Regions from separate parts of the Streptomyces sp. NPDC050625 genome, predicted to be linked through region 3. Evidence: riboswitches for the same ligand, from Rfam matches in the RefSeq annotation. Region 3 holds a riboswitch; each other region holds the start of a gene.

The links. Region 3 has a riboswitch for cyclic di-AMP ahead of AB0I54_RS31905 (M23 family metallopeptidase). Riboswitches for the same ligand answer to the same signal wherever they lie in the genome.
Region 1: it holds a riboswitch for cyclic di-AMP, as region 3 does, so the genes downstream of both, AB0I54_RS01110 (NlpC/P60 family protein) here and AB0I54_RS31905 (M23 family metallopeptidase) in region 3, are expected to answer to the same signal.
Region 2: it holds a riboswitch for cyclic di-AMP, as region 3 does, so the genes downstream of both, AB0I54_RS30420 (M23 family metallopeptidase) here and AB0I54_RS31905 (M23 family metallopeptidase) in region 3, are expected to answer to the same signal.

The regions. Positions count from the first base shown of each region.
Region 1 is NZ_JBFAIQ010000001.1:221,326-228,572, reverse strand. It holds gene AB0I54_RS01125 (alpha/beta fold hydrolase) at 1-33, shown strand, start outside; gene AB0I54_RS01120 (M23 family metallopeptidase) at 303-1,832, shown strand; gene pcrA (DNA helicase PcrA) at 1,905-4,412, opposite strand; cyclic di-AMP (ydaO/yuaA leader) riboswitch at 4,675-4,846, shown strand; gene AB0I54_RS01110 (NlpC/P60 family protein) at 4,855-6,039, shown strand; gene AB0I54_RS01105 (tellurite resistance/C4-dicarboxylate transporter family protein) at 6,209-7,177, shown strand; gene AB0I54_RS01100 (hypothetical protein) at 7,184-7,247, opposite strand, start outside.
Region 2 is NZ_JBFAIQ010000017.1:71,037-78,283, forward strand. It holds gene AB0I54_RS30400 (hypothetical protein) at 1-174, opposite strand, end outside; gene AB0I54_RS30405 (GNAT family N-acetyltransferase) at 193-3,021, opposite strand; gene AB0I54_RS30410 (HPr family phosphocarrier protein) at 3,200-3,481, shown strand; gene AB0I54_RS30415 (GntR family transcriptional regulator) at 3,628-4,323, opposite strand; gene AB0I54_RS30420 (M23 family metallopeptidase) at 4,512-5,267, opposite strand; cyclic di-AMP (ydaO/yuaA leader) riboswitch at 5,280-5,443, opposite strand; gene AB0I54_RS30425 (pitrilysin family protein) at 5,646-7,034, opposite strand; gene AB0I54_RS30430 (pitrilysin family protein) at 7,031-7,247, opposite strand, start outside.
Region 3 is NZ_JBFAIQ010000018.1:170,426-177,672, reverse strand. It holds gene lhgO (L-2-hydroxyglutarate oxidase) at 1-478, shown strand, start outside; gene trmB (tRNA (guanosine(46)-N7)-methyltransferase TrmB) at 520-1,344, shown strand; gene AB0I54_RS31910 (PrsW family intramembrane metalloprotease) at 1,355-2,689, shown strand; gene AB0I54_RS31905 (M23 family metallopeptidase) at 2,870-3,910, opposite strand; cyclic di-AMP (ydaO/yuaA leader) riboswitch at 3,918-4,077, opposite strand; tRNA gene AB0I54_RS31900 (tRNA-Met) at 4,377-4,450, opposite strand; gene AB0I54_RS31895 (dihydrofolate reductase family protein) at 4,511-5,647, opposite strand; gene AB0I54_RS31890 (MarR family transcriptional regulator) at 5,733-6,248, shown strand; gene ribA (GTP cyclohydrolase II) at 6,354-6,989, shown strand.

The sequences.
Region 1 (7,247 bases), on a different contig from region 3:
GCCAGGCCGGCCGGCGGGCTGACCGTGGCGTGAGAACAGGGTCATAACCGGGTCATACCGGGCGAGTCCGGGCGGCGCAACAGCCGTCCGGACTCGCCGACTCAGCGGGACCGGCAGACAACCGGATGTCGAACAATCTTCGAACACAAAGCCAAACCCGCGTCCATCGTCCCCCGAAACACGGCCGAATGCCCGTTTCCTTCGGGCGCGAAACCTTCCGAAGATTGTCGCGCCCGCATACCGACGGGTACAGTCGCCGCACTGCTCTGGCAGCCCCTGTTGTCGAGGCGAAAGAGAAGTTGGTGAACGACCGTCACCCGTCGGGGATCATGACCTCCCCGGCTCCGGCTTCCGATGCCGCCTCGGCGCCCTACGCGTCGTACGGCGGGCAGGAGGCCCAGTACGGCGACTTCACCTCGTACGCCGGATACGGCACGGACGGCTATGCCACCGGTGCCCACACCGCCACCTCGGCCTTCGAGACCGACCCGCTCTTCGGGAATCTCCCGGGCGGGGGTCACACCACGGGCGCGTACGACACCACGCAGTGGCAGACCAGCGGTCACCACACGCTGAACTACGACCCGTACGCGGCCCAGCACCACGCCGCCTACGACAGCGGCGCCTACGACAACACCGCCTGGACGATCCCTCATCAGGCCACGGGGAACGACATCAGTGGGCAGTGGGATGCGAACGCCTGGCTCCAGCCCGAGCAGCACACCGGCGCCGCCCCGACCCAGCAGTGGGAATGGGGCACCCAGGCCTACGAGACCGGTACGTACGACGCCACGCAGTGGAACTCCGACGGCGGCGTCGCAGCCACCGAGCCCGAGCGGCAGGCCGAACCCTTCGACCAGCAGGCGACCACCACCTTCGACCAGCTCTCGTACGAGAATCCCGCCCACGAGGAACTCGGCCACGAGAACTACGAGGACTACGCGGATGACGAGGACGACGCCTTCGAGGGTGCCGCCCCGGACGAGGACGAGTCGACGGCCACGGGCGAATTGCCCGCAGTAACGCCACTGCTGGACGATCAGGAAGAGTTCACCCCGCGCCCGTCCACCCGTGCGGGGTCACGCGGCGGTGCGCGTTCGCGCCGCCGTACACCCAAGCGCTCCGCGCTGCTGACCGTGGCCGTGCCTTCGGCCTGTGTGATGGGGGTGGCCGGGATCGCCGCCGCCTCCGTGGGCAATCTGAACCTGATCGGCGGCGGCAAGGACACCAGCGCCTCCGCGGCGGAGACGAAGTCGGTGAAACCGTCCGCCGCCAACAACAAGCTGGACACCCAGCTGGAGAGCCTCTCCGCCGGCGCCGACGACTTCGCCGACCGGGCCAGCCGCACCCAGGAGCGCATCGACCTCAAGGCGCAGCAGGTGGCCCAGCAGAAGAAGGCGGCGGCCGAGGCGGCCCGCAAGGAGCGGCTGCGCCCGAAGTACGCGCTTCCGGTCCTGCAGAGAGGGCTCAGCGCCTATTTCGGCCAGGCGGGCGTCAACTGGATGTCCGTGCACACGGGCATCGACTTCCCCGTCTCGTACGGCACGACGGTGATGGCCGCGACCGACGGCACGGCCCGCACCCAGTGGAACAGCGCCTACGGCAACATGATGATCGTGACGGCCAAGGACGGCACGGAGACCTGGTACTGCCACCTCTCCAGCTACCGGGTCGCCTCCGGTACGAGCGTCAAGGCCGGGCAGCCGATCGCCTACTCGGGCAACTCGGGCAACTCGACCGGCCCGCATCTGCACTTCGAGGTCCGGCCGGCGGGCGGTTCGGCCATAGACCCGCTGCCGTGGCTTCGCAGCCATGGCCTCGACCCGACGTAGGTCCCCCGCCTTCTCCACGAGTGACCCAGCCCCCGCCGGACCCTCCGATCGGCGGGGGCTCTTCGCGTGCGGCTACAGCTTCTCCACCGGCGCGTACCGCAGCACCAGCCGCTTCGGCTTCGCGTCACCGAAGTCGATCGTCGCCTGGGCGTTGTCCCCCTGACCCGTCACCGCGAGGACCGTGCCGAGGCCGAACTGGTCGTGGGTGACCCGGTCCCCGACGGCCAGGGACACCACCGGCTTCGACGAGACCCGCTTCGTGGCGAAGCCGGACGCGCCCGACGCCGACGAGCGGGAGCGGGACGAGGACAGCGAGGCCGCCACACCGGAAGCAGGTCCGGAGGAGACCGGCGCCGCCGCTCCCGTCCGCTTCCACTGCACATGGGCGGGCGGGATCTCCTCCAGGAAGCGGGAGGGCGGGTTGTACGACGGCTGTCCCCAGGCGCTGCGCAGGGACGACCGCGTGAGATACAGCCGCTCCCGCGCGCGGGTGATGCCGACGTACGCCAGGCGCCGCTCCTCCTCCAGCTCCTTGTTCTGGCCGAGGGCGCGCATGTGCGGGAAGACGCCGTCCTCCATGCCGGTGAGGAAGACGACCGGGAACTCCAGGCCCTTGGCGGTGTGCAGGGTCATCAGGGTGATGACGCCCGAGCCCTCCTCGTCCTCGTCGGGGATCTGGTCCGAGTCGGCGACCAGGGCGACCTGCTCCAGGAAGTCGGCCAGCGTGCCTCCCGGGGCGGCAGCCCCTGATGTCGCCGCGCCCTCCTCGCGCTCCTGCTCGAACTCCAGGGCTACGGCGGCGAGTTCCTGAAGGTTCTCGATGCGGGTCTCGTCCTGCGGGTCGGTGGAGGCCTGCAACTCGGCGAGATAGCCGGTGCGTTCGAGGATCGCCTCAAGGACCGTGGCCGGTCCCGCGCCGGACTCGACGATCGTACGGAGGTCCTCCATCAGCACGTTGAACCGCTTGACGGCGTTCGTCGAGCGCGCCGCCATGCCGTACGCCTCGTCGACCCGGCGCAGCGCCTGCGGGAAGCTGATCTTCTCGCGCTGGGCGAGGGCGTCGATCATCGCCTCGGCGCGCTCGCCGATTCCGCGCTTGGGGACGTTGAGGATCCGGCGCAGCGGCACGGAGTCCTCCGGGTTGGCCAGGACGCGCAGATAGGCCAGGACGTCCCGGACCTCCTTGCGCTCGTAGAAGCGGACGCCGCCGACGACCTTGTAGGGCAGGCCGACGCGGATGAAGACCTCTTCGAAGACACGGGACTGGGCGTTGGTGCGGTAGAAGACGGCGACGTCGCCCGCCTTCGCCTCGCCCGCGTCCGTGAGCCGGTCTATCTCGTCGGCGACGAACTGTGCCTCGTCGTGCTCGGTGTCGGCGACATAGCCGGTGATCCCCGCGCCCGCGCCCGCATTCGTCCACAGGTTCTTGGGGCGGCGGGACTCGTTGCGCTCGATGACCGCGTTGGCGGCGGAGAGGATCGTCTGGGTGGAGCGGTAGTTCTGCTCCAGGAGGATCGTCGTCGCGTTCGGGTAGTCCTCCTCGAACTGGAGGATGTTGCGGATCGTCGCGCCGCGGAAGGCGTAGATGGACTGGTCGGCGTCACCCACGACGCACAGCTCGGCGGGCTGGAGGTCGTGCTCGCCCGGCGGTACGTCCACCGGGTGCGCGGCGGTGCCGACGAGCTCGCGCACGAGGGCGTACTGGGCGTGGTTGGTGTCCTGGTACTCGTCGACGAGGACGTGGCGGAAGCGGCGGCGGTAGTGCTCGGCGACGTCCGGGAAGGCGCGCAGCAGGTTGACCGTCGTCATGATCAGGTCGTCGAAGTCGAGGGCGTTCGCCTCGCGCAGCCGCGACTGGTACATGGCGTAGGCCTGGGCGAGGGTCTTCTCGAAGCCGTCGGTGGCCTGGGCCGCGAAGTCCTCCTCGTCGATCAGCTCGTTCTTCAGGTTCGAGATCTTGGCGCTGAAGGACTTCGGCGGGAAGCGCTTGGGATCGAGCTCCAGGTCGCGGCAGACCAGGGCCATCAGGCGCTTGCTGTCGGCGGCGTCGTAGATCGAGAACGACGAGGTGAAGCCGAGCTTCTTGCTCTCGCGGCGCAGGATGCGCACACACGCGCTGTGGAAGGTCATCACCCACATCGCGTTCGCGCGCGGGCCGACGAGGTGCTCGACGCGCTCCTTCATCTCGCCCGCGGCCTTGTTGGTGAAGGTGATCGCGAGGATCTGCCCCGGGTGCACGTTCCGCTCGGCCAGCAGGTGGGCGATGCGGTGCGTGAGCACACGGGTCTTGCCTGAGCCGGCGCCGGCCACGATGAGCAGGGGGGAACCGGCGTGCACGACGGCCGCGCGCTGGTTCTCGTTCAGCCCCTCCAGCAGCGCCGCGGCGTCGATCACCGGGCGTGGGGCGCCGTCGCGGTAGTAATCGTCCCGGTCCGGCGGCACGTCGAACTTCCCGCCGAACAGATCGTCCGGAACCGACTCCGGAGCGTGATCGTCCTCGGGCGGCGGCGGAGGCTCCTCCTCGCGCCCGTGAGGGGTCTGGAGGTCCGCCAGGAAGCTGTCGTCAAAGAGGCTGCTCATCGCTCTCCGAGTCTAGGGCGCCCCACCGACAAACGACCGCCGCCCCGGAAACAGGACCGGCCCCGCGCGCGGGGGATCTTCCCGATGCGCGAGCCGGACAACTGGCTCACGCTCCGGAGGCATGCTGTCACACGGGCGGAATTCTGCGTCAGGTCACAAAAATGTATCGGGCATATCGCCCATCAACCTTCACACGGGCCACACCAGTTGGCTACCGTCTCGGGCGGGCCGTACGACCCCCACCGGCGAACGTCGCCGGGCCGCGCGGCCTCCGCCGAGTCCGGTGTGCCCGCCACGGCAGCCGGAGCCGGGGACCCAACCGACCTTGGGGTGAATCGGCCCAACCTCCACCCGGAGAAAGGCCGTAGGGCAACCCTTCCGAACCACCCGCCCGAACCCGACAGCTAACTCGGTAGGCGGAACATGGAAGGAGTCGCCTCCCTTGGCGTCGCACCGCAAGTCGCGCCCCGCGAGTGCCCTAGCAGCAGGCATACGCACCCCCGCCATCGCCACCGCCGCGCTCACCTCCGTGGCCCTGCTCTCCCAGACCGCCAACGCCACCCCCTCCGCCGACGGCAAGCCGAGCATCGAGGAAGTCGAGAAGAAGGTCGACGACCTCTACCGCCAGGCGGAGTCGGCGACCGAGAAGTACAACGCGGCCAAGGAGAAGTCCGGCCAGCAGCGCAAGAACGTCGACACCCTGCTGGACGACGTGGCGCGGCGCACGGACAAGCTCAACAAGGCGCGTGAGGAACTGGGTACGTTCGCCGCCGCCCAGTACCGCACCGGGGCCGCCGCGCCCGACACCGCCACCTTCCTGCTCTCGAACTCCCCGCAGGACTACTTCGACCAGACCCAGCTGATGGGCCGGATGACCTCGCGGCAGAAGGTCGCGGTCGACGACTACATCACACAGCAGTCGGCGACCATGAAGAAGCGGCAGGAAGCCACCAAGAGCCTCCAGACGCTGACCGAGTCGCAGAACGAGCTGAAGACGGCCAAGGCCACCGTCCAGAAGAAGCTCTCCTCGGCGCGCGAGCTGCTGTCCGAGCTGACGGCGCAAGAGAAGGCCCGGCTCGCCGCGATCGAGAAGCAGAAGCAGGAGGAGGCCGCGCGCCAGGCCGCGGAGCTCGCCAAGAAGCAGGCGGCCGCGGAGGCGGCGAAGAAGGCCGCCGCCGCGAGCTCGTCCGGTTCCTCGGGCTCCTCCACCTCGACGGGTTCGACGGGGTCGACGGGCTCGACCGGCTCGTCCTCGGACTCCACGTACGCCACCAAGGCGGAGAAGGCGATCGCCTTCGCCCGCGCCCAGATCGGCAAGCCGTACGTCTGGGGCGCCACCGGCCCCGACTCCTACGACTGCTCCGGCCTCACCTCGGCCGCCTGGCGGGCCGCGGGCGTCAGCCTTCCGCGCACCACCTATGACCAGGTCAACGTGGGCACCACGGTCTCGCTCACCAATGCCGAGCCCGGCGACCTGATCTTCTTCTACGACGACGTCAGCCACGTCGGCATCTACATCGGCAACGGCATGATGATCCACGCCCCGAAGCCCGGCGCCTACGTCCGCGAGGAGTCGATCTACTACGGCGGCGCGTCGATCATCCACAGCGTGGTACGGCCGGCGTAAGAGACCTCCGTGGGGCAGGGACGCGAGCGCCGTGGCTGTGGTGACGCGAGCGCCGCGGCCGTCGTGAGCCGCAGGCGCACGCGCCCCTGTCCCGCACCCGCGCGTTTTTCCCCGCACGCGCGCGCGTGCCCCGCTCGCAAGGCGCGCACGGCTCCCTAGCATCGGGCCCATGCCCGCCTCCTCACCCCTACGCGCCTGGTGGAAGCGGCGCCCGCCGGCGGCCGGGGCCGCCGTGATGGCGACCGGCATCGTGTCGGTCGGGCTGCAGCTGGCGGGGTACGAGGCACTGTCCCTGATCGCCCTCGCGTTGGCCTCGGTCGCCTGGCTGGCGCCGGCCGTGGACTTCACCGTGGGGCTGCTGTGGCAGCGCAGGCGCTGGGTGGCCGAGGCGCGGACGCCGGGCGCGCTCACCGCCGTCGCCGCGACCGCCGTGCTGGGCACCCGTTTCTCCGCACTGGGCCGCCACGGCCTGGCCGAGGTGCTGCTCGCGCTGTGCGCGGCGCTCTGGCCGGTGCTGATCCTCCTCGTCGTACGGCACTGGCACCGGCGCATGCCGGGCACGGTGTTCCTGTGCTGCGTGGCCACGCAGGGGCTCGCCGTGCTCGGCGCCACGCTCGCCGCGGCCGAGGCGACGGCATGGCTGGCCCACGCGGCGCTCGTGCTGTTCTGGCTGGGCCTCGTGCTCTACGGGTTCGCCCTGGCCCGGTTCGACGTGCGGCAGGTGGTCGAGGGGCCCGGGGACCAGTGGATCGCGGGCGGCGCGCTCGCGATCTCGGCGCTGGCCGCCGCGAAGCTGATCTCCGCCGACAGCGCGCGGCTGTACCTGTGGGACGACGACAACCTCGGCGTCCTGCGCGACACGGCCCTCGCGCTGCTCGTCCTCGATCTGAGCTGTTACGTCGTGCTCCTGACCGCCGAGGTGGTGCGCCCACGGCCGCGCTTCGACGTACGCCGCTGGTCGACGGTGTTCCCGATGGGGATGACGGCGACGGCGACGCTGTCCGTCGCCGCCGCCCTCGGCATCCCGTGGCTGGAACGGCCCGGTCAGGTGCTGGTGTGGATCTCCGTGGCCGTCTGGCTCGTGGTAGCCACCGGTGCGGTCCGGTCGGCCCGCGCGGGGCTCAGGGACGTGCGCTGAGCCCGGTCACGTCCACAGCACGGCGATGAAGATGTTCGCCGTGGTCAGCAGGCCCACCAGCCCGAACAGG
Region 2 (7,247 bases), on a different contig from region 3:
GTCCTGGAAGCCGAGCGGACAGGACACGAAGGCCGGGGCGACGAAGACCAGCTCCAGGCCGCGGCGGTAGGTGAGGTCGTGCCCGGCGGCCAGGCGGAGCTGCCCCGCGTCCCAGACGATCACTTCCCAGTCCCACCAGCTGCCGTCGGGCAGCGCCCGTCCGGCGATCTCCATGCGCTCCCCCTCCCCCGCTCAGTAGGCCGGCAACGTACGCGGGCCGAGGTCGTCACGGGCGGGCGGCGGCGCGAGCCGCAGGGTGGCGCCGAGGACGCTCACGCCGTGCGGCGCGACGACGACCGGCTCCAGGGTCACGGCGACGACCTCCGGGTGGTCGTCGACCAGCCGGGACACGCGCAGCAGCAGCTCCTCCAGGGCGGGTGTGTCGACGGGGGTCGACCCGCGCCAGCCGAACAGCAGCGGCGCGGTCCGGATCGACCGCACCAGTGAGGTCGCCTCCCGGTCGGTGACCGGGACCAGCCGGTGCGCCATGTCGCCGAGCAGCTGGGAGGCGGCCCCGGCGAGCCCGAAGGACAGCACGGCTCCGACCGCCGGATCGATCACGGCCCGTACGACGGTGTCGACGCCCCGGGGTGCCATCGACTGCACGATCGGCCGCAGCTCCTCCGGGTTCCCGAACAGCTCGGTCAACTCCGCGTACGCTCGGCGCAGTTGTTCCTCGTCCGCCAGGTCGAGCCGGACCCCGCCCAGGTCGGCGCGGTGGCGCAGATGGGGGGCGGTGGCCTTGAGGGCGACCGGGTAGCCGAGGGTCCGGGCGGCCCCGGCGGCGGTGTCGGGGGTGGGGGCGGGCAGCGCGCGGCGGACGTGGATGCCGTACTTCCCGAGCAGCGCGCAGGTCTCCTCCGAGCCGAGCGTGAGTCCCTGCCCGCGCTCCAGCAGCCCGCCGATCAGCTCCGCGGCGCCCTTCTCGTCGATGTCGTCGTACTCGGGGACCCGGCCCGGGTCGGCGGCCTCGCGCCGCCACTGCGCGTACTTCACGGCTTCGGCGAGGGCCCGGGCGGCCCGCTCCGCGGCGGGGTAGGCGGGGATCAGGCGGGAGCCGCCGCGGGCGGTGTCCGCCTGCACCGGTACGGCGCTGGGGGACGGCTGTGCCGCTCCCGCGCCGGGCGTGCGGTCCGTGGGTCGGTTCGGTGCCGTGCTGGCCGCGGCCGACAACGCCTCCGCGAGCCCGCCGAGCTCCACGTGCACGACGAGTGCCGGTTTGGAGGGCGCGGCAGCGGCGGCGGACCGCAGTGCCTCGGCCAGCTCCGCGTCCCCGGGCGACCCCTCCCCGATGGCCGGTATGGCCGTGACGACCACCGCGTCGCACGCGTCGTCGGCCAGCGCCTGGGACAGCGCCCGCCGGAAGTCCGCCGCGGTGGCGGCCGTCGTCAGGTCCAGGGGCCGCTGCGGCCGCAGCCCCTCGGCGAGGCACGCGTCGTAGGTCAGCTGTCCCAGGGACTCGGAGTTCCCCAGGATCGCCACCCGCGGCCCGCCGGGCAGGGGCTGCCGGGCGAGCAGCAGCCCCGCGTCGACCAGCTCGGTGATCGTGCCGACCCGGATCACCCCGGCCTGCCGCAGCAGCGCGGAGACGGTCGCGTGCGACAACTGCGTGGCCCGTACCGCATGGCCCTGTGGAGCGGACCCGGCCCCCTGCACCACGACGAGCGGCTTGGCGGCGGCCGTGCGCCGGGCGAGGCGGGTGAACTTGCGCGGGTTGCCGATGGATTCCAGGTACATGAGGACGACGTCGGTGTCGGGGTCGTCGTACCAGTACTGGATGACGTCGTTGCCGGAGACGTCGGCGCGGTTGCCGGACGAGACGAAGGTGGACACGCCCGTGACCCCGGTGACTCCGCCGCCGCGCCGGTGCAGCCGGGACAGCAGCGCGATGCCGATCGCCCCGGACTGGGCGAAGAGCCCGATCCGGCCGGGGCGGGGCAGCTCCGGCGCCAGGGACGCGTTGAGCCGCACCTCCTCGGAGGTGTTGATGATCCCGAAGGCATTGGGCCCGATGATCCGCATGCCGTACGCGCGCGCGTGCCGGACGAGTTCACGCTGCCGCTCGCGGCCCTCGGGTCCGCTCTCCGCGTATCCGGCGGACAGCACGACGAGTCCCTGCACGCCGTGTTCCCCGCACTCGGCGACCACCTCGGGCACGCGTTCGGCCGGTACGGCGACGACCGCGAGGTCGACGGGGCCGTCGATGTCCCGCACCGAGCGGCGGGCGGGCACGCCGTCGATCTCCTTCAACTCGTCCGGGAAGGCCTTGTTCACGGCGTGCAGGCGGCCGGTGAACCCCGCGTCCCGGATGTTGCCGAGGACACCGCGGCCCACCCCGCCGGGCGTGCGTCCGACGCCGACGACCGCGACGGAGCCGGGCGCGAGGAGCCGCCGTACGGACCGCGCCTCCGCGCGCTGCTCCCGCGCGCGCTGCACGGCGAGCGACCGGTCGGTGGGTTCGAGGTCGAATTCCAGGCGTACGACGCCGTCCTCGAAGCTGCGTTTCTGGGTGTAGCCGGCGTCCGTGAACACCTTGATCATCTTGGTGTTGGCGGGCAGCACCTCGGCGGCGAACCGGCGGATGCCGCGCTCGCGCGCGACGGCCGCGATGTGTTCGAGCAGGGCGGAGGCGACCCCGCGCCCGTGGTGCGCGTCCTGCACGAGGAAGGCGACCTCGGCCTCGTCGGCGGGGGCGGAGGCGGGCAGGCCGCCGGGGCCAATGCGGTCATAGCGTACGGTTGCGATGAACTCGCCGCCGATGGTGGCCGCGAGTCCCACCCTGTCCACAAAGTCGTGGTGCGTGAAGCGGTGGACGTCCTTGGCGGACAGTCGTGGGTACGGCGCGAAGAAGCGGTAGTACTTCGACTCGTCCGAGACCTGCTCGTAGAAACTGACCAGGCGGTCGGCGTCATCAACGGTGATGGGCCTGATGCGCGCGGTACCCCCGTCGCGCAGCACTACGTCCGCCTCCCAGTGAGTGGGGTACTCGTGCCGGTCCTGCCGGCCCGCCGAGGTCTGCATGGGCCCCAGAGTACGGCTCGCGTCGGACAACGGCGCGAGGCAGTCTGTGGAGGACGGAAGTCGGATCGAGGCCGAGGTCCGACATCACCTCCGGAGCGGAACACAGGCCCGCTCCGGGCATGCTTCACGATATGGGAAACTGGTCTAGACAACCCTGAACAGTGAAGGGCAGCATCACATGGCTGAGCGCCGCGTCAACGTCGGCTGGGCCGAGGGCCTCCACGCCCGCCCCGCCTCCATCTTCGTCCGGGCCGCCACGGCCTCCGGCATCCCCGTGACGATCGCCAAGGCCGACGGCAACCCCGTCAACGCGGCCTCCATGCTGGCCGTCCTCGGGCTGGGCGCCCAGGGCGGCGAGGAGATCGTCCTCGCTTCCGACGCCGAGGGTGCGGAGGTGGCCCTCGACCGTCTCGCGAAGCTCGTCGCCGAGGGCCTGGAGGAACTGCCCGAGACCGTCTGAGCCACCGCGCCGAACGCCGGAGCCGCGTCAGCCCTTTCGGGCGGCGCGGCTCCGCCGTATTCTCATGGAAATTCCGGGCGCACGGAAATCAGGGCAGCGGAAATGCACCTCCGCCGAATATCCCTTCTTTGTATACGGCGCCCGTGTTAATGCCGCAGGCCCGACATGTTTACGGCATGTTGCGAAGTCCTCACACGGTCCGAACGGTCACCGCCGCCGGGAAAGCGCAATCGGTGCGCGGATGTCGCGCGCTCGGTGTGCAGCGCCGTGATCGCCCGCGCGCGCTCGCCGTCGCCGCGCGCCACCGCGTCCACGATGGCGCCGTGCTCCGTCCAGGACTCCACCGGGCTGGCGGGCGCCTCCACCGTGTACATCCAGGCGATCTTGTGCCGCAGCTGGGTCAGCATCGAGGTCAGGGCGTGACTGCCGGAGGCCTGCGCGAGCGTCTCGTGGAACCAGCCGCCCAGGGAGCGCAGATCCTCGCTGTTGCCCCGCCTGGCCCGCTCCTGGCCCAGCCTCACCAGGCCCCGCAGCACCTTGAGATGGGCCTCGGTGCGCCGCTGCGCGGCCCGAGAGGCGCCGAGCGGCTCCAGCAGCATGCGCATCTCCAGCAGGTCGGCGGCCTCCTGCTCGGTCGGTTCGGCGACGCACGCGCCCGCGTGCCGCCGGGTCACCACGAAGCCCTCGGCCTCCAGGGTGCGCAGTGCCTCGCGGACGGGGACGCGCGAGACGCCGTAGCGGCGCGCGAGGAGTTCCTCGGTGAGCCGGCCGCCGCGCTCGTAGACACCGGCGACGATGTCGTCCCTGATCGCCGTGCATACCGAGCTCGCCGGAATACGCATGACCGACCTCCGCTTTAATCCCCGTGAAACGTCGCCGATTGACGTGTGTTCCGTGACTCTATTGCAATCAACGGGAATTTCCGATGGCGTGCCGGAATCCATGGATATTTTTTGGACAGCGGGGCGACCGAAACGGCGAAAGCCCCGGCTCGGGGAGCCGGGGCTTCGGGAAGCGGTGCGCCATGCCGTCAGATGTTCACGCCGTGCTTGCGGAGGTAGGCGACGGGGTCGACGTCCGAGCCGTACTCCGGGGTCGTGCGGGCCTCGAAGTGGAGGTGCGGCCCGGTGACGTTGCCGGTCGCTCCGGAGAGGCCTATCTGCTGGCCGGGGACGACCTTCTGGCCCACGGAGACGCCGATGGACGACAGATGGCCGTACTGGGTGTACATGCCGTCGGCCATCCGGATCACGATCTGGTTGCCGTACGACCCGCCCCAGCCGGTCGACACGACCGTGCCGGAGCCCACCGCGTGCACGGTGGTGCCGCTGGAGGCGTGGAAGTCGATGCCGGTGTGGGAGCCGGAGGACCACAGGGATCCGCCGCTCTTGTAGCCGGTGGAGACGTACGAGTTCGCGATCGGCGCCACGAACGCGTTGAGCCGCTTGCGCTCGGCCTCGCGGGCGGCGCGCGCCTTGGCCTCGCGCTCCTTCTCGGCCAGGGCGACGGCCTTCTTTCGCGCGGCCTCCTCGACGGCCTTCTGCTCGGCGGCCTGCTCCTGGGCCGCGGCCTGGGCATCGATCTGCTCGGCGACCGAGTCGCCCATGGTGATGACCGGCGTGAGACCGGTGTCCGCGGGAGCGGGCTCGGTGGCGAGGGCCGGAGAGGCCGCGAGGGTGCCGACGGCGCCGGTGGTGGCGAGGGCCGCGACGCCCGCCGCGCGGACGGTGGTGCGGTGCATCCGGCCGGGACGGCGGTGCTTCCCGGTGGCGCGGGTGAACGCCATGTAGTGGCTGGTCCTTTCCTTCCCTCTCGCCTACCGGGTTAGCTGACGGGTTCGGAGCAGGAAGGTCTCCTACGGACCCCCTCGCGGCACGCGCGGGTGTCCGATTCACCCCAGGGACTGCATGGGTCCCCGGCTCCCCTGGCTCGCGCCGTACGGGGACTCGGCGATGACTGTCCGGTGCCGCGGGTGCGGCGCACTGCCCGACGAACAGCCTGGACGACGCTATGCGGGCGGTCTTTCGATCCCCAAACCGAAGCCGGATTTTGTAGCGCATCCCACAGGGCAGACAGGCAACCTCCGCCCCAATTCGGACATCTTGGAGAGACGTTCGTGGGTCCTGACGGCCCGTCGGCCGGCAGGACCCACGCGCGCGTGCCCCTACTCGGCCGGGACGACGGTGACTTCGCCGATGCCGAGAGCCTCGACGGGCTCCTTGATCTGGGCGGCGTCGCCCACCAGGACCGTCACCAGACGGTCCACCGGGAAGGCGTTGACCACCGCGGCGGTGGCCTCCACGGTGCCGGTGGCGGCGAGCTGCTGGTACAGCGTCGCCTGGTAGTCGTCCGGCAGATACTGCTCGACCTGGTCGGCCAGCGTGCTCGCCACGGCCGCCGCGGTCTCGTACTTCAGCGGTGCGACCCCCACGAGGTTCTGCACGGCGACGTCGCGCTCGGCGTCGGTGAGGCCCTCCCCGGCGAGCTTGCGCAGCACCGCCCACAGGTCCTGCAGCGCGGGACCGGTGTTCGGGGTGTCCACGGAGCCGCTGATGGCGAGCATCGAGGCACCCGTGCCGTCCGGGGCGGACCTGAGGACCTGCCCGAACGAGCGCACACCGTAGGTGTAGCCCTTCTCCTCGCGCAGAACGCGGTCCAGGCGGGAGGTGAGGGTGCCGCCGAGGCAGTACGTGCCGAGCACCTGGGCGGCCCACACGCGGTCATGCCGGTCCGCGCCGACCCGCCCGATGAGCAGCTGCGTCTGGACGGCTCCGGGGCGGTCCACGATGACGACCCGGCCGGTGTCGTCGGCGGTCACCGGCGGCACGGGCCGCGGCTGCGCCGAGGAGCCGTTCCAGTCGCCCAGGGTCTCGCCGAGCAGCGCGTCCAGATCGATGCCGGTGAGGTCGCCGACGACCACGGCGGTGGCCGTGGCGGGCCGCACGTGCCGGTCGTAGAAGCCGCGGACGGCTGCCGCGTCGATCTTCTCGACCGTCTCCTCCGTGCCCTGGCGCGGGCGCGACATGCGCGCGGTCGCCGGGAACAGCTCCTTCGAGAGCTCCTTGGCGGCACGGCGGGAGGGGTTCGCCAGCTCGTGCGGGATCTCGTCGAGGCGGTTGCGCACCAGCCGCTCCACCTCGCTCTCGTCGAACGCGGGTGCCCTGAGGGCGTCGGCGAGCAGGCCGAGCGCCTTGCCGAGGCGGGAGGCGGGGACCTCCAGGCTCAGCCGGACGCCCGGATGGTCGGCGTGCGCGTCCAGGGTCGCGCCGCAGCGCTCCAGCTCGGCGGCGAACTCCTCGGCGGAGTGCTTGTCGGTGCCTTCGGAGAAGGCCCGCGCCATGATCGTGGCGACACCGTCGAAACCGGCCGGCTCGGCGTCCAGCGGCGCGTCCAGGAGCACCTCGACGGCGACGACCTGTTGGCCGGGGCGGTGGCAGCGCAGAACGGTCAGGCCGTTCTCCAGCGTGCCCCGCTCGGGGGCCGGGAAGGCCCACGGCTTCGCCTCGCCCGCACGGGGCTGGGGGTGGAACTCCATCGCGGCGAGCTCGGTCACTTGGCCGCCTCCTCGTCCTCGTTCTGGTCGGCGGTGGACGCTTCCACGGTGGCTTCCGCCTCCGGGTCCTCGGGGAACTCCTCGTCCTGGGTGTGCTCCGCGGACTCGGCGGAGAGCGGCTCGTAGACGAGCACCGCACGGTTGTCCGGGCGCAGACGGGCCTTGGCCACCTCCTGGACCTCCTCCGGCGTCACCTCCAGGACGCGCTGGACG
Region 3 (7,247 bases):
TCCGGTGCCGGACCCGGCGTTCCCGTTCCTCGGCGTGCATCTCACGCGCGGGATCGACGGGGGCGTGCACGTCGGCCCCAACGCGGTGCCCGCCCTGGCCCGGGAGGGGTACGGCTGGGGGGTCGTACGGCCGCGTGAGGTGGCGGGCACGCTGGCCTGGCCCGGCGCGTGGGCGATGGCCCGGCAGCACTGGCGGTACGGGGCGGGGGAGTTTTGGCGCTCGGTGTCGAAGCCGGCGTTCACGGAGGCGGTGCGCAGACTGTTGCCCGCCGTGCGGCCGGACGACCTGGTGCGGGCGGCCCCGGGAGTGCGCGCTCAGGCCGTCCTGCGGGACGGCACGCTCGTCGACGACTTCCTGATCCGGGAAGGAGCACGGACCGTGCACGTGCTGAACGCACCGTCTCCGGCGGCCACGGCCTCGCTGCCGATCGGCAGGTCGGTGGCCCGCCGGGCGCTGGCCGTGCTGGGCTCGTCCTGACCGGTTCCCCGTGTCCCGGCTCGCGTAAAATCGTCACCACTGTGTCTGAGTTCCTGAACACCCCCGAATCCCCCCGGCACGTCCCCGGCGTCTCCGTCCGGCACACCCGCGCCAAGGGTGAGCCGCGCTTCCCGGACGGCCCCAAGGCCGACCCCGCCGGGTCGCACTTCGAGCGGCGGATCCGGAGCTTCCAGCCGCGGCGCAGCCGGGTGACCGCGGGGCAGGCCGACGCGCTGCAGCGGCTGTGGCCCAAGTGGGGACTCGACATCGACGGGCAGCGGGTCGTCGACCTGGGCGAGCTGTTCGGGAACGACAGGCCCGTGGTGCTGGAGATCGGATTCGGCATGGGCGAGGCCACCGCGCAGATGGCCGCCCAGAACCCCGACCTCAACATCCTCGCCGTCGACGTGCACACCCCGGGGCAGGGCAACCTGCTCAACCTCTGCGACCAGAACGGGCTGTCCAACGTCCGGGTCGGCAACGGGGACGCGATCATCCTGCTGCGCGAGATGCTCACGCCCGACTCGCTCGACGGGCTGCGCGTCTACTTCCCCGACCCCTGGCCTAAGAAGCGGCATCACAAGCGGCGGCTGATCCAGCCGGAGTTCCTCGGCCTGGCCGCCACCCGCCTCAGACCGGGGGCGATCGTGCACTGCGCGACGGACTGGGAGCCGTACGCCGAGCAGATGCTCGAAGTGCTGACCGCGCACCCGGACTTCGAGAACACCCGCCCCGACGGCGGTTTCTCGCCGCGCCCCGACTTCCGGCCGCTGACCCGTTTCGAGGGTCAGGGACTGGACAAGGGTCATGTGGTGAACGATCTGCTCTTCCGCCGCGTACAGCACCGGGAGCAGCAGCGACGTTAGGGTCAATGCCGTGACCACCTTCCCCCCGTATCCGACGCACCCCGCCGGCCCCGACGGCGGTGCGCTCCGGCACCCGCGCTGGTGGCAGCGCAGGTGGGTGCGGTACGGGGCGCTCATCGCCCTGCTCGCGCTCTCCGGGCTCGTCATCCTCGCCCTGGTCCGCGAACAGACCGGCACGGAAGGGTTCCTGGTCGGGATCTGTCTCGCCGTGCTGCCCGTGCCCCTGCTCATAGCCGCCTTCCGCTGGCTCGACCGGGTCGAGCCGGGGCCCTGGCGGAACCTGCTCTTCGCGTTCGCCTGGGGCGCCTGCGCGGCGGCGCTGATAGCCATCGTGGCCAACAGCTTCGCGACGCGCTGGATAGCCACGACCACCGCCGATCCGTCCAGCGCCGACACCCTCGGCGCCACCGTCATAGCGCCCATCGTGGAGGAGTCCTCCAAAGCGGCGGCCGTGCTCCTCGTCTTCCTGTTCCGCAGACGGAACTTCACCGGGATCGTGGACGGTGTGGTGATAGCGGGCGTCACCGCCACCGGCTTCGCCTTCACCGAGAACATCCTCTATCTCGGCACCGCCTTCGGCACCGACCAGCTCACCGGCGACCGCGGCATCGCCTCCGTCACGGCCGCGACGTTCTTCGTGCGCGTCGTCATGTCCCCGTTCGCGCACCCCCTGTTCACCGTCCTCACCGGCATCGGCTTCGGCATCGCCGCGCTCTCCGCCGAGCGGCAGCATGTGCGGCGGGTGCTGGTGCCGCTCGGCGGGCTGCTGCTCGCGATGAGCATGCACGCGTTCTGGAACGGCTCCTCGACCTTCGGCCCGTACGGCTTCTTCGCCGTGTACGGGGCGTTCATGGTGCCCGCGTTCGGGCTGCTGACCTGGCTGGCGATCTGGACGCGGCAGCGCGAGCTGCGGACCGTGCGGGAGGAGCTGCCCGTGTATGTCTTCGCCGGGTGGCTGGGCCCCGCCGAGCCGTTCGTGCTCGGCTCGATGCGGGCGCGGCAGATGGCCCGGGACTACGCCGGCCACCACCTGGGCAAGCAGGCGGCGCGCGCCGTGGGGCAGTACGAGGCGGACGCGACGGCGCTGGCGTTCCTGCGCCACCGCGGGCGCCGGGGCCGCGCGGGGGCCGACTACGTCGTACGGGAACGGGAGTTGCTGGCCGAGCTGTGGAAGCGGCGCCAGGTGGCCCGTCCGGCGATGGAGTACGCGGCCCGGATGTCCGCACCGCCCCGGCCGGTGTACGGGCCGCAGGCGCCGTACGGAATGCAGGCGCCGTACGGAATGCCCGTGCCGTACGGGTACCCGGCGGCACCGTATCCCGCGTACAACCCCTATCGGCCTTAGACCGCCGCGGACAGGCGTGGCACGCCGCTACGCCGACGCGTGCGTCAGCAGCGCCGGCTCAGAAGAGATCCCGCTCGGAAGAGATCCCGCGAACACCTGACCGGAGATCCCGCACACACCTGACCGGCGGCCCTGACGTCGGGGGGTGTCGTCAGGACCGCCGGCGGTCGACAGGGTGGGTCAGGGGTTGAGGCCCTTGCCCCGCAGCCACGTCATCGGGTCGATCCCGGTGGCCTGGCCGCCCGGGTGGACCTCCAGGTGCAGATGCGGGCCCGTGACGTTGCCGGTGGCGCCGACGCGGCCGATGACGTCGCCGGTGCTGACCTTCTGCCCGGCGGAGACGCTGATCGAGGACTGGTGGCAGAACCACAGCTCGGTGCCGTCGTCGAGGGTGAGGATCGTGCGGTAGCCGTAGGAGCCGGCCCAGCCCGCCTCGGTGATCGTGCCGCTGTGGATGGCCTTGATGAGCGTGCCGGTGGGCGCGGCGAAGTCGAGGCCGGTGTGGTAGCCGGAGGACCACATGGCGCCGGCCTGACCGAAGGTCGAGGTGATCGTGTACGAGGAGGTCGGCAGCGTGTACTGCTTGGCCAGCGCGGCCAGGCGCGCGGCCTCGGCTTTCTTCTCGGCCTCGGCCTCCGCCTGCGCCTTGGCGGCGGCGGCCTTGGCGGCGGCCGCCTTCTCGGCCTTGGCGGCCGCGGCGGCGACCTGCTTGTCCGCGGCGGCCACGGCAGCGGCGGCGGCCTTGGTCTCGACCTGGCCCTGCTGCTTCTCGGCCTGGGCCATGATGCGGTTGCGCAGTGCCTCACCGGCGTCGGAGGCGCCCTGTGCGCTGTCGGCCGAGGTCATGCCGACGCTGCTGAGCGCGGTCGCGGAGCCCTTGTCGGGGGCCTCGTCCGGGGTGCTGTCGCCGAGCAGGGAGCCGACGGAGGGCAGGTCGGGCATGGAGATGGACACCGGCGGCTTGCCGGTGTGGGCGCTGGCCATGCCACCCGCGCCGACGGCGGCTATGACGCCGACGCCCAGGACCGTGGAGCTACGGGCGAGTCCGCCGCCGCGCTGCTTGACGACACGGTGCCGGCCGCGTACCGGGCTGAGGGACTCCTCGGTGGGGTTCCACTCCTCCCACGGGCCCTCGTCGGTGCGGTAGCTGCCGTAGCCGAAGGTCTCGGTGTGCTCGCTCGGCACGAATGGGGCTGTGGGGGCAGGCCGGTTGGACGCCACGCGGGCGTACTCCTTTCCTTCCGTCGCCTACCGGGTTAGCTGACGGGTTCGGAGCAGGAAGGTCTCCTACGCGCGTATACCGGCCGTGCCTCCACGGCGGCATCCGCGTGATTCACCCCAAGGTGGTGGTTCCCCGGTTCCCTTGCGGGATTCGGCGCGTGCGCACGGAGCCGACTCTTGTGACGGCTGGGACGACCGCGCTGCGTTATCGAACGTTAATAGACCCGGCTGTCAGATTCCAAGCCGTTCTGCTTGATCATTAACGTTTTTACGGGCGGACTTACACACCATGACCGGTGGAAATCGGGCGAGTTGACCGCGGTACATGAGTCACGACGTTTTTGATGGTGACTCAGATGTTATGCGGAGGGCTTTCGTCCGGTCACTCTTCGTGATAGTCGCCCGGTCGTCGCCAAAACACTCAGGGCCGGAATCCATGAACTGGATTCCGGCCCTGAGCCTTGAGTAGCGGGGACAGGATTTGAACCTGCGACCTCTGGGTTATGAGCCCAGCGAGCTACCGAGCTGCTCCACCCCGCGTCGGTGTGCCTTAAGCATACGCCATGCTCAGGGGTGCAAGCGCACGGGTTTATCCAGGGCTTATCCGCGGGCCGTCAGATGGCGGTTCGGCGCCGTGGCCAGGTCCTCGTACTCGGGCAGTACGACGACGTCCACGCCTTCGCCCGTCAGCAGCCCGCTGCCGTCGGCGCCCTGCACGAACGTGTCCGGCTCCCGCCAGGCCGTGACCACCCGTCGTACCCCGGCGTCCAGGATCAGCCGCGCACAGGGAGCGGGCCGGGACGCCCGGCGGGCGCAGGGCTCCAGGCTGCTGTAGACCGTGGCGCCGGCCAGCCTCGGGTCGGCCGGGTCGACCTTGGCCAGCGCGGCCTCCTCGGCGTGCACGACCGGGTCGTCGCCCTCCCGCGAGTGCCCCCGGGCCAGCTCGGTGCCGTCGGCGGCGACCACGACCGCGCCCACGCTGAAGGCGGTCTCCGAGGGCGGGCACAGCGCCGCGAGGTCGCAGGCGATCCGCATCCAGTGCCGGTCCGCCGCGGCGACCGACCGCCCGGTGCCGGGTGCCGTCGGCTCGTACCGCATCAGTACGACGTCCTCGATGCGGCGCGTCTCCAGGAGCCGGAGCCGCCCGCCCTGGTAGCCCCCGGGGCCGAACAGCCGGGGCGCCGCCGGGTCTCCCACCAGGAGCGGGGCGAGGACCAGCTGGAGTTCGTCGGCGAGGCCCTGGCGGAGCAGCTGGGTGTGGACGGTGCCGCCGCCCTCGACCATCAGCCGGCGCACCCCGCGCTCCTCGTACAGGTGCGTGAGCAGCGCCGGCCAGTCGAGGTCGGGGCCGAGCGGGACGACATCGGCCGCGAGGCCCAGTCCGCGGGCGCGCTCGGCGCCCTTCTCCGTCGTGTAGAGGACCTTCTCGCCGCCCGTGTGCCAGAACTTCGCGTCCGGGTCCAGCTCGCCGGAGCTGCTGACGGTGACCTTGAGGGGGTACTCGGGCCGGCCCGCGGCCACGCGGGCGGCGCGTCGCTCGGGCGAGTTGACCAGGAGCCGCGGGTTGTCGGCACGGATCGTGCCGGCGCCGACCAGGATCGCGTCGACCGACGCCCGCACCTCGTCGACCCGGTCGAAGTCGGCCGGGCTGGACAGGAGCAGCCGCTCGGGGCCGGTGTCGTCCAGAAAGCCGTCGAGGGAGACGGCCGCGGACAACAGGACGTACGGGTACGGCATCGGCGCGCTCTCCCTGACGAGGTCTGATGTACTGCGACTGACGTGCGGGCTTGGTTCAAGTTTGAAACAAACTTACACTGGCGGTATGACGACCCGCTGGCTCACCCCCGACGAGCAGCGCGCCTGGCGCGCGTACATCGCCGGCAGTCTGCTCCTGGAGGACGCGATCGACCGGCAGCTCCAGCAGGACACCGGCATGCCGCACCTGTACTACTCCATCCTGGCCAACCTCTCCGAGGCGCCGGAGCACAGTCTGCGCATGACCGACCTCGCCGAGAAGTCGAAGATCACCCGGAGCCGGCTGACCTACGCAGTGACCCGGCTGGAGAAGGACGGCCTGGTACGGCGCGAGGGCTGCCCCTCCGACAAGCGGGGCAGCATCGCCGTCCTGACCGACGAGGGCAGGGCCGTGCTGGAGCGTGCGGCGCCGGGTCATGTGGCGACCGTACGCGCCTCCCTCTTCGATCACCTCGGCCCGGAGCAGGTACGGCAGCTGGAGGAGATCTTCGGCGGGATCGCCGAGGCGCTCCAGGGCGAGGACGCGCGGTGCGCGCCGGACGACGTGCCATGGCGCCGCCGGTCGCCGAAGTCCTGCTCGTGACGCCCGCGACAGACTCCGCAAATCCGTTGCTTCAAATTTAAAGCATGGGGTAGGGTTCCCGGCAACTGCTTCAAAACTGAAACTCCTGAACCCCGGAGAACCCGCATGCCCGACACCCCAGCCGCCACACCGCGCGCCCGCGTCCGGGTACCGCTGCGCTTCCACGACGGTTACGGCGTCGACGCCGAACTCGTCACCTTCCACGGCCTGGCCGACGGGCAGGAACACATCGCCGTCGTCCTCGGCGACCCCGGACCCGTCCCCCTGGTCCGGCTGCACTCCGAGTGCCTGACCGGCGACGTCTTCGGCTCGGCCCGCTGCGACTGCGGCCCGCAGCTGCGCGAGGCGGTCGAGCGCATCGCCGACCGCGGCGGCGTGCTGCTCTACCTCCGCCAGGAGGGCCGCGGCATCGGGCTCTACAACAAGCTCGACGCGTACGCCCTCCAGGACCAGGGCCTGGACACCTACGAGGCGAACGCCGCGCTGGGCCTCCCGGAGGACGCCCGCGACTACACGGCCGCCGCCCAGATGCTGCGCGCCCTCGGCATCGGGGAACTCGACCTGCTCTCCAACAACCCCGACAAGGCCGAACAGCTGCGCACCCTCGGCGTCACCGTCCACGACCGCGTCCCGACGGGCGTCTTCACCACCGCCCACAACGTCCGCTATCTGCGGGCCAAGGTCCTGCAGACCCAGCACACGCTGCCGCTGGGCCAGTTGACCGAACTCAGCGCGGGCTGACCCCGCGCACACCACGGCGGAAAAGACGTGAGCCCCGCTCCGGACGAGATCCGGACCGGGGCTCTCCCGTAGGCCCTGTGGGACTCGAACCCACAACCAATGGATTAAAAGTCTGCGGCCCCCTCGGACCGTCCCATTCCGGCCAATGCCGCCCCGTGTCGCGCGGTATCGAACTGCGCTGGTCACGGCAGGGTACTCACGATCTGAGTACCCCTCGTCATGCCATCCCGTGTCAGTCCGTGTCGCCTAGTTCCGGGA